2 regions of the Humidesulfovibrio mexicanus genome follow, and region 2 is predicted to be linked to the other one. Evidence: riboswitches for the same ligand, from Rfam matches in the RefSeq annotation. Region 2 holds a riboswitch; the other holds the start of a gene.

Region 1 (9,075 bases), on a different contig from region 2:
TGCCCTGGGAGTCCTCGTCATTGGCGGGGTACTTTTACCTTGCAGGTGGGCAGCCCCAGGGACAGGCGGCCGTGGCGGCAAGTCAGCTTGCCGCGGCCCAGGCGGAGCGGCAACGCCAGGCGCAGGACGCCAGGCTCAAGGAGTACATCGCCGGGCTTGAGGCCGAAAAGCGCAAGGTTGAGCAGGAGAAGGCGGAGCTTTTGCGCCGCAGGCAGCAACTGGACGCGGAGGCCGCACAGCGGCTCAAGCAGGCTCAGGCCCCGCAGGAGGCGCGTCTGCGTGAGCAACTCGCCATTCTGGAAGCCGAACGCCGCAAGTTGGAGCAGGAACGCCAAGCGTTGACCGAGGCGCGGGCCAAGGTGGAGAAGGGCGCGCTTTCCGCAAGCACGGCGCATGGCGCTGTTCCGGATAGCCCGCCTCTTGCGGCGGTAGCCTCCCGGCCTGGGAAATCCGGAATTGCTGTTTCGCCGTCCGCCGTATCGGATTCACGGCCTGTGGTGGAGGACCGCGCCGCCATACTTGCCCGGCTGGCCGGGACGTGGCGGCTGGAGACCGAGGACGGCCTTTCCTTGCCATTGCTGGTGCTTCGTCCCGGAGGTGATACCCTCTATGGCGATGTGAAGGCCGGAGGCGCATCTCCCGCCTCGGACATGCGGTTGACGGGTCTGGCCATGCAGGACGGCAATCTGCATGTGCGCCTGAGCGAGGAAGTCCGGGTCCAGCGGGCTGAGGATGTCTTGCGTTTTATCGGCAAGCGGTTTGGCGGCGTTCCGGCAGAGCGCGTGGTGGAGTGCGTCGGTTACCTGCGTGTGGCAGGAAAAGATGGGATTCCGTTGTTTTGCGAATGTGCGGAGAAAGGCGCGCGTGAGCCTGGGCGACGCATTCCCGGCCGCATGGTGCGGGTCGCCGGAGTGCGTTAGAATATTCTGTTGAAATCATCCCTGGGCGGCATATGAGCCTGGTCGTGGCGGAGTAGAGACCGACCAGGAGCCTCCCAGACGTGACGGGCCAAGAAAGCAAAAGCCCCCTCGCCGGGAAGGGGGCTGTGCAGCATGTCGGAATGAGGGACTTGGTGGAGGCGGAGGGAAACGCCCGCTGACTGTCTAAGCGCTTGGAATTACTTGCTCGCAATGGCCTCCAGCAGGCTCCGTGTGTAGCAGCCCTGTGGGGCAGGTTGGCTGGCCTGTCCGCAGTCTCAAAGCCTTCAGCGGAAGGCCTGGATGCGGTTCCCCTCTATGGACCACGGTTCGATTCCTCGTATGTCTTTTGACTGAAACCGAGCAGAGGGTCAATGCCAGCTTCGTGCTGTCCTTCTGTGGACAGCCACCCTGTTTTTAGCCAGTGTGATCTTGCCCACAGGGCGCAGGGGATGGAGTCCCCCTTGAACCGCGAATGCCGCTGATGACTCCTGCTGTACGAACCACGTGGGAGAACCACGCGCAACAGCAGGAGGCACGCCATGCCACAACAGCTTCCCAAGCCGGTCCGCAACCTGGGCTGGATCAGCTTCTTCACCGACTTCGCCTCCGAGATGGTCTACCCTGTGGTCCCGCTGTTCCTGGTGTCGGCCCTGGGCGCGCCTGTGGCCGTCCTCGGCCTCATCGAGGGCGTGGCCGAGGCCATCGTCAGCGTCATGAAGGGCCTCTCGGGTTGGCACAGCGACAAGGCGGGCAAGCGCGTCCCCTACATCCGGGCCGGGTACGGGCTGGCGGCCCTGTCCAAGCCCCTCATGGCCCTGGCCTATGCGTGGCCCATGGTGTTCCTCTCCCGCGCCCTGGACCGACTGGGCAAGGGCCTGCGCACAACGGCCCGCGACGCCATGATCGCGGACGCCGTGGACTGCAAGATTGCGGGGCGGGCCTTCGGCTTCCACCGCATGATGGACACCGGCGGGGCCATCGTGGGCGTCCTGGTGGCCCTTCTCCTGCTCAAGCTCCTGCCGGGCGAGTACCGGCTCATCTTCCTCATCGCGGGCTTGCCGGGGTTGGCCGCCATCTGGCTCTCATTCCGGCTGCGAGAGCTGCGCTGGGCGGACGATCCTGGCGATGGCTGCTCCACAGTGGATTCTGGGCCGGAGCAGGCCACACAGCCCAGCGTGGAGGCTACGGCCCAGGCCAAATCGGTAGGCACGCTTGGGTTCTCGTCTGCCTACTGGCTCACCCTGGGCCTGCTCATGCTCTTCGCCTTCGCCAACTCCAGCGACACGCTGCTCCTGTTGCGGGCCAGGAACCTCGGCTGGGACGACACGCAGGTCATAGTGGGCTACCTGCTCTTCAACCTCACCTACGCCCTGTCCGCCTATCCGCTGGGCATCTTGAGCGACCGCATGGGACGTTGGCGCATGCTCATCAGCGGGTGGGTGCTGTACGCCGCCGTGTACTTCGGCTTTTCCGTCTCGGATGGGGGCAGCATCTGGTGGCTGTTCCCGCTGTACGGGCTGTCCATGGGTCTGACGGAAGGCGTGGGCAAGGCGCTCATCAGCGGCCATGTGCCGGTGCTGCGCAAGGGAACTGCGCTGGGCATGTTCCACATGAGCCTGGGCTTCACCGCCCTGGCAAGCAGCGTGGTGGCTGGCCTCTTGTGGGACCATGTCAGCCCGTCCGCGCCGTTCCGTTTGGGCGGAACTGTGGCCCTGGCCGCCGTGGTGGCAGGCCTGATCCTGGCCCCGCGCATCGCCAAGGCCGGGAAGGCGGGCAGGGAGGGATGACCATGCCGGAACCGACGCATGCCCTTGTCCTAGAATTCGCTCTGTCCGTTGACCCGGAGCGCGATGCCAGCGCCTTGCGGGTCGCTCAGCTCCTGCCGGGATTCGACGTCCAGGCCCTGGATACAGGCCGCTGCCAGGTGCGGTGCAGCCTTGAAGAGGTCGCTGCGCTGCGGGACGTGGTTCTGGACATTTGGGAACAGGTCCATGCGAGGTCGGGCGTGAAGCTCCTGCTGCCCACAACGGCCTCGCGGGTCGCCTGCCATATGATGCGCTGAATCTGATCCTGCGCGTGATCACACCGAAAAGGGAAAAACTTGCACTCCGTGGATTACGGCCCTCTGATCTCCAGCCTGAGGCCTGACATGGCGCTTCAGGCTTGGAGGCAGCCAGGCAGCACAGCAGCCTCACCGAAAACCGTGGCGATGCCACGAGGACGAAGGCGTTCAAGGAGCGCCCGGCGAAGTAGCCGCACCCCAGGCCAGGGAGTACAGGTCGGACGCCCTGTTCTTGCGATGGTTCGGGCTGGCCTCGTTCACCAACGCCATGAGATGCCACGGCGAAGGTCCCGGCTCCAAGCCCCAAGGCTGCAAAGGCGAGCAGTGCAGGACACTGAGCTGGCGGTGAAGCCGAACAGGGAACACTTCGGCAGAACCGGCCCTTAAACCAGAAAGGAGAAGCGCGTGGGCGAGACCACCAACATGCTCGACGTGGTGACGAGCCTGGGCCTGGCGGGGAAGGTGATCCAGGTCTGATATGGAGGTAGCGCTAATGCGTGCTCTCTTTCTCGACTGTCAGGCCATCAAAAACCCCAGGCGTAGAGCACGGGTCGGCTGTACCCCTGCTGCTGGGCCATGATGTCCAGCGCGACCGTCGCCAGGTCGTCCAAAGATGGAATGGGGTTCCCGTCCTGCTCGCGGTAATCAAGCGTCTTGATATACGCCTTGCAGGTGTCGCACACATCGACCCGTACGCCCGGATAATCCTGCACGCGGAACAGCTTGAGCTTATCCTGGTCAGCCTCATCGCAATAGGCACAGGCGATGCGGCGAATGCGGTACTCATGCGCGCACAAGGAGCATACCGCGTGGCGTTGGCCTTCTGCGCCGCGCAGAAAGGAGATGAGGGGCTGGCTGCCGCAAAGCGGGCAGTGTCCATGCTCGTAGGGCATGTTCTCCGGGACCAGCTTGGCCAATTGCTCCGCCGCGAGCGCGAGACTCGGAGCAAGGGCCGAGGTGGTGACGAAGTCCAACGCCCTTGGCGGCCTGGGAACCGCTTCATGAAGGCGTGCGTTCAAGGCCACGGAAGGGCTAATCTCCCCGGCATCCACGGCATCTTGAAGCGCCCTCGCCGCCAGGGCGGCCTCTCCGCCACTGTCGGCCATAAGGGCGAGCAGGCGGGGGAACAGCTCCAGCGCCTGATTCATGTCGCAGGGAAAGTCCCGGCTCGGCAACAGCGGGCGTCCGGCAAACAGCTCTTCGTCGGAAGCCATGGCCTCCCGCGCTGGCAGCGTTACTTTGGCCTGCTTCCGGGCGCTCTCCGACAGCAGAATCACACCTTCGACCAGGGTGATGAGTTCGGCCGGAATGATCTGCTGGGCGCGGATAGTGGACAACGCCGCCGCCACGGCATCATTGTCAATGGGCGGTACGGCCTGGGGGTCGGCTGGCATTTGCGAATCCTTTGCTTTGCACGCGGGCGGCATGTTGGGCGGCAGCCGCCGACACGGAACGTCCGTGCCAGCGGCTGCCTGTGGAGGTGGATGCTGTGATTTACGTCTGGTCTACCCCAGGATGTTCCGAACCGGCTTCATCAGTCCGGCGAAGAGCTCCTGCCGGGTGTACTCGCGCGGGGCACGCGCGGGTGCATTCGACGCGTCGGCCATCAGGTTTTTGGCGTACAGGTTCGGTTCATCCGCCGTGAGGAAGATGACGCGAACGCTGTCGGCGTCCACCAGCTGGGCCTTGGGATGCTTCTTCTTGGCCTCGGCAAGACGCTTTTCGGCCAGCTTCAGCATGTCGTCGCGGTCGCCGAAGTTCATAGTTCCCGTGGGGCAGGCCTGAACGCAGGCAGGCAGCTTGCCCGCCTTCACGCGGTCGATGCACATGTCGCATTTGGCGATGACCTTGCTCTTCTTGTCCATCCTCGGCACGTTGTAGGGGCAACTGCCCTGAATCGCGTCGAAGCTCTCCTTTGCGGTCTTGTCGGTGTAGACGACCGCGCCGGTGGCCTCGTCAATGACGATGGAGTCCGGCAATTCCGCGCCGGATTTGCACGGGGCCTCCAGGCAGTGGCGGCACTGGTCCGGCGTGAAGAACCACTTCATCTGGCCGTCCACTTCCTTTTCGCTGAAGCGCACCACGCGCAGGGTGTTGAAGGCGAAGTCCGGCGGATTCTGATAGCTGCCGGTGTTCTTTGTTTTTTCGCCAGGCAGTTTTTTCCATTGCTTGCAGGCGATCTGGCAGCCGCGGCAGGCTGTGCATTTTGTGAGATCGACGAGGAAGCTCTTACCACTCATGACATGCCTCCTTAGGCTTTCCGCACGTTGACCATGAAGGCCTTCGATTCGGGTATGCTGGTGTTGGCGTCGCCCACGGCAGAGGTCAGCAGGTTGGCGGCATCGCCGCCGTCTTTGGGGAAGCGCCAGCCAAAGTGCCAGGGGATGCACACCTGATGCACCGTGTCCCCCTGGATTGTCATCGGCTTCAAACGCTTGGTCACGATGGCGATGGCCCAGTTGCTGCCGCGTCCGTTCTCCAGAATGACCTTCTCGCCGTTCTTGATGCCGCGCAGCTCGGCCAGTTCCTCGCTCATCTCACAGAACATCTGCGGCTGAGCCTCGAGCAACCAAGGCTGCCAACGGGTCATGAGGCCGGTCTGCCAGTGCTCCGCCACGCGGATCGTGCTGCACACGAAGGGATAGCGCGGGTCGCACACGGCGTACTTGTCTCCCTTGAACTGGAGTGCCGCAGGGTTGTTCAGCACCTTGGAGAACGGGTGCGAAGTCACGGGGCAGTTCATGGGCTCGTAATGTTCGGGGAAGGGACCGTCGTTCAGGCCGGGGCCGAAGAGCGCGGCCATGCCATGCTGCTGCATGATGAACGGGTGCACGGTGCCCGGCGCACCGCCGCCGTCCACCACGTCGATGTCCCATTTTTTGCCATCCGCGTTCCAGGCCAGCACGGCCTTTTGCGGATTGTAGGGCTTGCCGGTCTGGTCAACGCTGGCGCGGTTGTAGATGATGCGGCGATTGACCGGCCAGGACCACGACCAGTTGGGATACAGGCCGACGTTGGCCTGGGCCGGGGTCTGCTCCTTGGAGCGCTTGGCCGCGCGGTTGTCCTTGGGGTCCGGGCCGACGTAGGAGCCGGAGTATATCCAGTTGCCGCAGGCGGTGCTGCCGTCGTCCTTGAGGAACAGGAAGCTCTGCACCTGGCTGCCCTTCTTGTAGACCTTCACCGAGCCGTCGGGCTGCTTCTCCTCAACGTCCTTCAGATAGTAACCGTTGATGAGCTTGGCGGTCTTGTGGACATCGAACTCGTGCCCGTTGCCCATGTCTTCCCAGTTCATGTTCAGCACAGGCTCGGGGAACGCGCCGCCTTCCTTTTTGTACAGCTCGCGCACTTTCTGGGCCAACTCGTAGATGATCTCGCCATCGGGACGGGCGTCGCCCAAGGGCTTGGGGCCTTGGTAGCGCCACTGCATCCAGCGGCCCGAGTTGGTGATGGAGCCTTCCTTCTCGGTGGACACTGCGCAGGGCAGCATGAAGACCTCGGTCTTGACCTTGGCCGGGTCCATGCCCGGACCGTGCCAGAAGCTGCCGGTCTCGTTGTCGAAGATGTTGACGTTGACCATCCAGTCGAGCTTGGCCAGGGCCTGGCGGGTCTTGTTGGAGTCCGCGCCAGAGACGGCAGGGTTCATGCCCCAGGCGAAGAAGCCCTTGAACTTGCCCTTGAACATCTCATCGAAGAGCACCAGCCAGGAGGCGTTCTGTCCGGCGTCGAGCTTGGGCATCCAGTTGTAGGCCGTGGCGGGTTCGGCGTCTTTGTAGAAACTCTTGAGCAGGCTCACGGCGTACTTGCCGTAGTTCTTTTTCCAGTTCATGCTTTTGGGATCTTTGGACACGGGCTTGATCAGCTTCAGGTAGTCGTCCAGCGTGGGCTGGGCTGTACTTGGGGTAGGCATGTAGCCGGGGATGATGTGGTACAAGAGGGCCTGGTCCGTGGACCCCTGAACGTTGCCTTCGCCGCGCAGCGCGTTCACGCCGCCGCCAGCCACGCCCATATTGCCCAGCAGAGACTGTATGATGCTCATGGTGCGGATGTTCTGCACGCCCACTGTGTGCTGGGTCCAGCCCATGGCGTACAGCTCCGTGCCCGCCTTGTCCGGCTTGCCCGTGGCCGAGTAGGCCTTGTAGACCGCGAGCAGCTTGTCTTCCGGGGTGCCGGTGATGCTGGTCACGTTCTTGATGGTGTAGCGGCTGTAGTGCTTCTTCATCAACTGGTACACGCAGCGCGGGTTGGCCAGGGTGTTGTCGCGCTTGGGCGCGCCGCTGGCGTCCAGCTCAAAGGCCCATTTGCTCTTGTCGTACTTGCCGGTGGCCTCGTCGAAGCCGCTGAACATGCCGTCCTTGAAGTCGAAGGCCTTGCCCACGACGAAGGATGCGTTGGTGTAGTTGACCACGTACTCCTTAAAGATCAAGTCGTTCTCAAGGATGTAGTTGATCATGCCGCCCAGGAAGGCGATGTCCGTGCCGGAGCGCAGAGGGGCGTAAATGTCCGCCTTTGAGCTGGTGCGGGTGAAGCGCGGGTCCACGTGGATGACGGTGGCTCCCTTCTCCTGGGCGCGGGTGATCCACTTGAAGGAGATGGGATGGGTCTCGGCCGCGTTGCTGCCCATGATCAGGATGCAATCGCTGTTCTTGATGTCGATCCAATGGTTGGTCATGGCCCCACGGCCAAATGTTTCGGCCAAGGCCGCTACCGAGGCGCTGTGGCAGATACGTGCCTGATGCTCGATGAAAGTCAGGCCGAGGGAGCGCAGGAAGGCCTGGTAGGCCCAGCACTCCTCGCTGTCAAAGGCTGCGGAGCCGACCGAGGCCAGCCCTTCGCAGCGGTTGACGGTCTGGCCCTTGGCGTTTTTCAGAGCAAAGGTTGCGTCGCGGTCGCGCTTGATGTTCTTGGCGATGCGCTCCAGCGCCCAGTCCCAGGATTTTTCCTCCCACTTGGTGCCGTAGGGCTTGCGGTACATGACCTTTTGCAGGCGCGGATTCGGCTGGCCAGGCGTGCCTTCGGTCAGCTGGTAGATGCTGCCGCCCTTGGGGCACAGCGCACCCTCGTTGATGGGATGGTCCGGGTCGCCTTCGATGTTGATGGCGCGCTTGGTGCCCTCAAGGGCGGTGTTGACGATGAGGCCGCAGCCGACAGCGCAGTAGCAGCAGATTGTCGTGGTCTGCTTGCTCCATTCGGGCTTGAGCTGGGCGATTCGATCGACTTTTGGGGTGCCTGCAGCGGGCTTGCCCTTTGCCGGTTTGGCCGCAAAGCCAATGCCGCTGAACGCGGTGGTGAGGGCGGCGGTTGCGGAGAGTTTGATGAACCCTCGGCGTGTGAGCGTCATGATGCCTCCTGGGGTTTGGGTGAAAGTCTCAGCCCCCCCGCGTCTCCCGGCAAAACCGGAGCAGCAGGCCAAGGCCTGCGGGAGTTCGAGGTGCTGCGGGCGCGACCTGCGCCCGAGTGGTCACGGCTCATGCCGTGGTCCTCGGGTGCGCGGCGGGTGCGCGACCAATGGCCAGCGGCAAGCGCTGTGGTCGTGCGGATAAGCACGGACGGCAAGGCCTGCCGGGTGTGGAGCTGTGGGCGTTGGACGGTGTGTTCATGGTCTCCTCCACGGATACTTTAGTGTCATTCACCAATACGTGCTAGAGCACAAGCAAATGCCAACCGTTCAAGTGTTGACACAAAATGGCAATTATTTGGCATATATGCCGACATTGGCACATATCCGGTGTGAGGAGGTCCGGACGCAAGAAAGCGCCCGGCCAGGGTGGTCGGGATCAGAAGGCGGGCTGCGGTTCGTTCAAGTGGTCGGGTTGGAGAACCGGGCCACTTTGAATGGGAACAGGGAGTTGGCGGAGGCTTCAGCGCAGCGCTCCACCGCCTCGAACCAGACTTGGAAGGTGTCGGCCAACTCCTCACCTTCAGGTGTCAGGCGCACACCATCGCGGCGCTGCCCACGGCTCTCCACGAGCTTGAGGCCAAGGGCCTGCTCTGTTCGCTGGAGCTTGCCCCAGGCGGCGCGATACCCCATGCCGAGAGCCTTGGCTGCCTGGCGCAGGGAGCCGTGCTGTTTGATGCAGAAGAGGAGCTGGGCGC
Region 2 (5,990 bases):
CGCACACCGGCCGCAACATCGCAGTGATGTCGCCGCAGGACGACGGCCATGCGCCGATGAGATCAATCGCCTCCCTGGAGCCGAGCGAGACGAAGGTGTACGGCGAGCCGGTGGCGTCTAGAGAGAATGAGGCTGGCGGCATGGCTTCGAGTTCACGCCAGATACGCCCAGCCCCACCAAGCGCTTCCGCGTAGATGACGAGTCGGCGCTGCACAGAGAGCACATCGCGGACGGCCGTGCGTTGGACGTGGCCTTCTGGATCGAGGCAGCCAAGTAACTGGATGCCGTCCTCGGCCTGGCCGAGAAGGAGCTGCCGGGTGATGATGGAGCGGCATGGCTTGCCTGTCCGCCGAGACAGGCAAGGCAACAAGATGGCTTGCGCGAGTGTGGTGAGCGTGAGTTTCTGGCTCATGATCCCTCCGGGTTGGAGTTGAAAGGGATCATGATCTCCCAGAAAATATCCTGGTAGTCCAGCCCAGTACATTCAATATTCGAGATCTTCGAGTCGTTGAATTCCTTGACCGTTTTCCTACCGGCCCATGGCGAGATGAAGAAATTTTGCAGAGGCTGCCGCGCTGCCCGTCAGCCTAGCCGGAGAGAGCCGCTCCATGTGCTTCCCCATTCCTTGTTTCCTTGTTTCCTTGTTTCCTTGTTTCCTTCGACTAGACCATCGCTACCGGCAGATTAGCACGAGCACGGCGCGCAGCAAGGCAACCCCTTTCGGGGGCGGCTACGCCGCGCCTTGCCGCCCGCCGCTTGCTCGTGCAACGCGTCGCTATGGGGCGACGGTCGAAGATGTCTCGCCGCAGGCGGGGGGCTCGGGTCATAGATGTTGTAGGGGGGGCGTACCAGTCCACTTTGAAAGGGTGAGGTCATCTTCCACAAGGCTTGTGGGCGCTGAAAGGCAGCGGAGTACCTAGGCGCTTGCGCCCAGTTCTGGGCGGCTAACCATCTCGTATACAATTTTCATTAACCAGCTGAAGTAGATCACTTTTCCCTGGGCTCTTCTCTCGGTTTGTGCTATAGATTGATTCCCAAAACGCACAAAACCAACGGAGAAACCATGGACGGAATTCTCGTCTGCATCGCCCTCGTCATCGCCATCGTCTCCCTCCGCCGTCATGGGCATCAGGAGGAGCCTAGTGCCTGCGTGGCGGTTCACAAGGTCTCTGACACCGATGGGGCTTCCGGCGCCAGCAACAGTTCGTTGTTCGACGACGAGTGGCCGGCCAGCAGCATGCAAAGTTCAAGCTTCGACACCGACTGGTGGACGAACCCGGCTTACGCTTTCATGGCAGGGAACATCTACCACAACACATTCATGGACCCGACGTACACGGATTGGAGCAGCACCAGCAGCTCCGACGATAGCTGCTCAAGCTCGTTCGGCGACAGCTTGTCCAACTCCGACGACTGGTCGAGCAGCACGGCAAGTTTCGACGACTCGCTCTCGTCGAGCAGCTGCGACGACAGCTGGTCCAGCGGCAGCTTCAGCGACTCCTTCTCGTCCAGCAGCTTCAACGACTAACCTTCGGATGCGAAACCGCACGGCCTGAAAAGGAGGAGGCGAAAGCCTCCTCTCCTTTTGCTACTGCCAGATGCTCATGTTGCCCGGTTCAGGCAAGCGAGCCATACCTCCGACCTTGGCGAGAGCTCGACTGATGGACATTTCGCCGATTCTGGGCCAAGACTGGACAAGCCTGGATGGCTCAGGGGATGGAGTCCCCCGTGAACCGCGACAACCGCTGACGACTCCTGCCGCCGACCTCGGCGGTGGGGGCATGCATGACCCACGCCGGATCGGACGTGGGTTTTTCTTTGCGCAGCGGAGGGCGGCAGCATGCAACGGGATCATGACGGACAATTTCGCGCAGCGAGTCAGGGACGCCACCTGGGCGGAACATTCCAGCAAGACACGCCCGGCGTGCGCCTCGACCCGGGGCAGGAGGCGGCCCTGCGGGACATGCTCGCTGGCCGCAATGTCCACCTCTCCGGTGATCCAGGCACGGGCAAGAGCACGCTGGTCAGGGAGTTCATGGCCAGGAAGGGCGGCGGCGCGCTCGCGGTCCTCGCGCCCACGGGGGTGGCGGCCATCAATGTGGGCGGTTCGACCATCCACCGTTTCTTCGGGTTTGGCGTCGGCCTGCTTGAGCCGGACGACCCGGGGTCGGCCGACCCCGTACGCGGCGAGGACGGCCTGAACCGCCGGGAACTGGCCGTCCGCCACGCCGACGTCCTGGTCATCGACGAGGTCTCGATGCTCCGCTCCGATCTCCTGGCCTGCGTGGACGCCCGCTGCCGGCGCCTCGCCGCCACGGAGCAGGACCGTGACAGGCCTTTCGGCGGCAAGCAGCTCATCCTCGTGGGCGATTTCGCCCAGCTCCCGCCGGTCGTCCGCGCCGAGGAGCGGGACTACCTGCAAACCCGCTTCGGCGGCGCGTTCGTCTTCAACGCCGAGGCCTGGCGGGCGGGCGGCTTCCACAACCACCAGCTCACCGCTCCGCACCGCCACGCGGGCGACGGCGCCTTGCAGAAGATCCTGCGCCACGTCCGCGCCGGGGACCTCGCCGCCCTCGCGCCGGTCAACGCGCGCCTTGGCCTTCGGCCGCCGGAGCACGTGGTCTTCCTCTGCGCCACCAACAGGGCAGCGGACGACACCAACGCCATGAACCTGGCCAAACTGCCGACCCACGAAGGGGTGTTCCTGGCGGAAATCGCCGGCCGCATCAGGGAGGGCGACTATCCTGCGCCCGAGGAACTCCGTCTGAAGCCTGGCGCGCGGGTCGTTTGCTTGGTCAACGAATACGCCGACGGACGATCGGTCTTCGTGAACGGCGACACGGGCAGCGTGACCGACATCGAGGACGCGGACGGCCCTTCGGGCTGCATCCGCGTTCGGCTCGACAGGGATGGCGGCGCGGTGGAGGTGAAGCGGCACGCCTGGTCCATGAAGGAGTACAGGTACGACGCGTCGCAGCGGCGCATGGTGGCCGAGGTCGTGGGGACCTACGTCCAGTTCCCGCTCCGGCTCGCCTGGGCGCTCACCGTCCACCGCAGCCAGGGCATGACCTTGCCGTGCGTCTGCCTGAACCTGGGCGGCCGCTGCTTCGCCCACGGCCAGTTCTACGTGGCCCTGAGCCGCGCCAGGAGCCTTGCCGACATCTACCTGACAGCGCCCATCCGACCGCAGGACCTGATCATCGACCCGGAAGTGCTCCGGTTCATGGCCGGATAGCCGCGCCCCTCTATCGCGGGAAATTGCCCACAACGAGACCACCGAAATATGAGAGAAATCCCCGCTGCTCACATGCGTCACAAATTTGTGTTGACATTATTCAAGATAAAATTGTAGCAATTGCTACATCATTTTGCGAAAAGCAAAAGGGAGGTAGCATGGAACAGTTTCTCACAATCGGCATGGTCGTTTCGGGCCTGTTCTTCGGCTGGACGATCGGGTCGCACTACACCGGGGCGACCATGGGCATGGCGTATGGAGCCGGCATAATCAAGAAGCCGCTGCACGCCTGTCTGCTCATCGCGTTCTTTGTGATCCTGGGGGCGACCTTCGAAAGCCACAACGTGGTCACGACCGTGGGCACTGGCATCATCCGGGGCGAGGACATGACCCCGCTGGGGGCCATGGTGATGATGTTCACGGCCGCGCTGGTCACGGCCGCGAACACTTGGTTCAAGTGGCCGGTGTCCACCTCGCAGCTGGCCTGTTTCTCCGTGGTGGGCGCGGCCCTGGCCATGGGTGCGCCGGTGTTCTGGGAGTCGACCATCGTCTTCCTCTTCGCCACCTGGATCGGCACGCCCATCCTGGCGGCCGCCCTGGGCTGGCTCCTGACCAAGCTCACCGATTCGGTGATGGCGGGACGCTCGGCCGCCGCCGTCAAGGCGCTGGAATGGGGCCTCTTGGCCGCCTGCTGCTACGCGGCCTACACCCTGGGCGCCAACAACACTGGCAACGCGGTGGGCGTGTTCTTCGGCCTCAAGCTCATGACTCCCATGAAGGCCGGGTTCGTCGGCGGCATCATCATGGCCATCGGCGCGCTCACCTGGGGCAAGCCCATCCTGGAGAAGGTGGGCAAGGGCATCGTGCAGTTGGACCTGAACATGGGCGTGGGGGCCAAACTGGGCCAGAGCCTCACCGCGCACCTGGCTGCCTCGCTGGGCTACCCCACGTCCATGAACCAGGCGCTCATCGGCGGGGTGTTCGGCGCGGGCACGGCGCGCGGCATGCAGACGCTCAACCGCAAGGCGCTGGAGGAGATCGTCTTCTCCTGGTTCTTCACGCCGGCCCTGGCCGGGCTCATCTCGTTCCTGCTCTACCATCTGCTGTCCATGCTGCTGCACGTCCATTGACCAAGCGAAACAACGCAAGGAGGTCGTTATGAAGATTCTCATGGCGCTCGACCCGTTCGGCGATTCCAAAAAGGTTCTCGACGAGGCGGTGAGGCAGGCCAAAAGCCTGAATGCGATGCTGACCATCCTGGCGGTGGCGGAGACGTTCCGGGACACCGAACACGACTACGCCGGCCTGAGCGGGGCGAACGAGGCGCTGTTCACGCAGGTCAGACGAAAGGCCGACGCGGTGAAGCTCGAAGCCATCAAACATGGCGTGCCCCCGACCGTCATCGTGGAGGCGGGCCCCTCCCCGGCGCAGAACATCCTGGACTGGGCCGAGGAGGAGGACGCGGACCTCATCGTCATGGGGCACCGCGAGAAGAAAGGGCTCGACCGGTTCCTGCTGGGCAGCGTGACGGCCAAGGTCATCGCCCATGCGCAGTGTTCCGTGTTCGTGGTCCGTTGAAGCACGCAAGGCGGGAACGCCAGAACGCCGTCCGCAGGCTCCATCCGGCGTCCCCGCCCGTGTTTCGCCCCGACGGCCGGGGGAAAATCGGGCAGAACCGCAGCACCATGAAAGGACACAATGGAATCAATGACCGCAGCAACGATCCTCGCAGCCTTCACCAGGCGGCAGCGCCGATATGTGGTCCTGCCGGACCTTGGCGGCGTGGATTGGGAGAGGCTCGACTACCTCGGCTGGGCGCACGCCTCCGGGCACATGGCCTACGTCGTGTACAACCACGAGCGACCCGCCGTGGGACTGGTGCTGCGCCGGACGAAGCTGACCGGGGCGCAGCGCCCCAAGCTGTGCTCCTGGTGCCTGACAACGCACCAGGGCTGCGGGGTCAACCTGTTCACCGCGCAGATAGGGGACAACGCGGCAAGGGTTCATGGCGACTATGTGTGCAACGACTTGAGGTGCAGCGCATACGTGCGCGGGCTGTTGCGCACGGGCGTCGGGCAGATGCGCGAAACCATCACTGTGGGCGAGCGCGTCGCCCGCCTGCGAACCAATGTGGAGCGTTTCATCCGATCCGTGTATGGCGAGGGGGCGCAAGTGTAGCCGTTGCTGCTCGCCGGGCTTTGCCGAAGCGGCGGAGGAATCGCGCGGAACATGGCGGCCAAGGGTGGACTTTCAGCGCGGTTGGAGGCATAATTCATTCATGCAGACGAGTTCGCCGGACGATGAACATACAGGCCGACTATGAAGTGGATATTCCTCTCCTACAGTATGCCGACCAAGCCCTCGAAGTACCGGGTGCAGGCGTGGCGGCAGCTCAAGCGCCTGGGGGCGGTGAACTTCCAGAACGTTTGGGCCATCCCCCATGCCGCAGACAAGCTCAAGGACTTGGAGCGGCTGGCCGAGGACATCCGCACCTGGAAGGGAGAGGCGTTCCTGACCGTCGGCAAGCCGCTGACCGAGGACGACGAAAAACGGCTGCTGGCCGCGGCGTCTGCGGCGAGCGACGAGGAGTACGGCGAACTGCTCCACGTGGCGGAGGACTTCCTCAAGGAAATCGAGATGGAAATTGAGAGGAAGAACTTCATCTTCGCCGAGGTGGAGGAAAACGAAGAAGAACTCGCCAAGATCAAAAAATGGCTCACGAAGGTTGAGAAGCGCAGCGTCTGCGATGCCCCGT

The links. Region 2 has a riboswitch for fluoride ahead of CHB73_RS14325 (ATP-dependent DNA helicase). Riboswitches for the same ligand answer to the same signal wherever they lie in the genome.
Region 1: it holds a riboswitch for fluoride, as region 2 does, so the genes downstream of both, CHB73_RS05845 (MFS transporter) here and CHB73_RS14325 (ATP-dependent DNA helicase) in region 2, are expected to answer to the same signal.

The regions. Positions count from the first base shown of each region.
Region 1 is NZ_FZOC01000002.1:458,391-467,465, forward strand. It holds gene CHB73_RS05840 (caspase family protein) at 1-920, shown strand, start outside; fluoride riboswitch at 1,357-1,418, shown strand; gene CHB73_RS05845 (MFS transporter) at 1,460-2,707, shown strand; gene CHB73_RS16735 (hypothetical protein) at 2,710-2,982, shown strand; partial or broken gene CHB73_RS17270 (sulfurtransferase-like selenium metabolism protein YedF) at 3,379-3,459, shown strand; gene CHB73_RS05855 (formate dehydrogenase accessory protein FdhE) at 3,507-4,376, opposite strand; gene CHB73_RS05860 (4Fe-4S dicluster domain-containing protein) at 4,488-5,222, opposite strand; gene fdnG (formate dehydrogenase-N subunit alpha) at 5,234-8,320, opposite strand; gene CHB73_RS05870 (winged helix-turn-helix domain-containing protein) at 8,780-9,075, opposite strand, start outside.
Region 2 is NZ_FZOC01000008.1:19,147-25,136, forward strand. It holds gene CHB73_RS14315 (hypothetical protein) at 1-412, opposite strand, end outside; gene CHB73_RS16560 (hypothetical protein) at 917-1,129, opposite strand; gene CHB73_RS16565 (hypothetical protein) at 1,238-1,528, shown strand; fluoride riboswitch at 1,704-1,765, shown strand; gene CHB73_RS14325 (ATP-dependent DNA helicase) at 1,841-3,235, shown strand; gene CHB73_RS14330 (inorganic phosphate transporter) at 3,394-4,365, shown strand; gene CHB73_RS14335 (universal stress protein) at 4,394-4,813, shown strand; gene CHB73_RS14340 (FBP domain-containing protein) at 4,943-5,413, shown strand; gene CHB73_RS14345 (Chromate resistance protein ChrB) at 5,555-5,990, shown strand, end outside.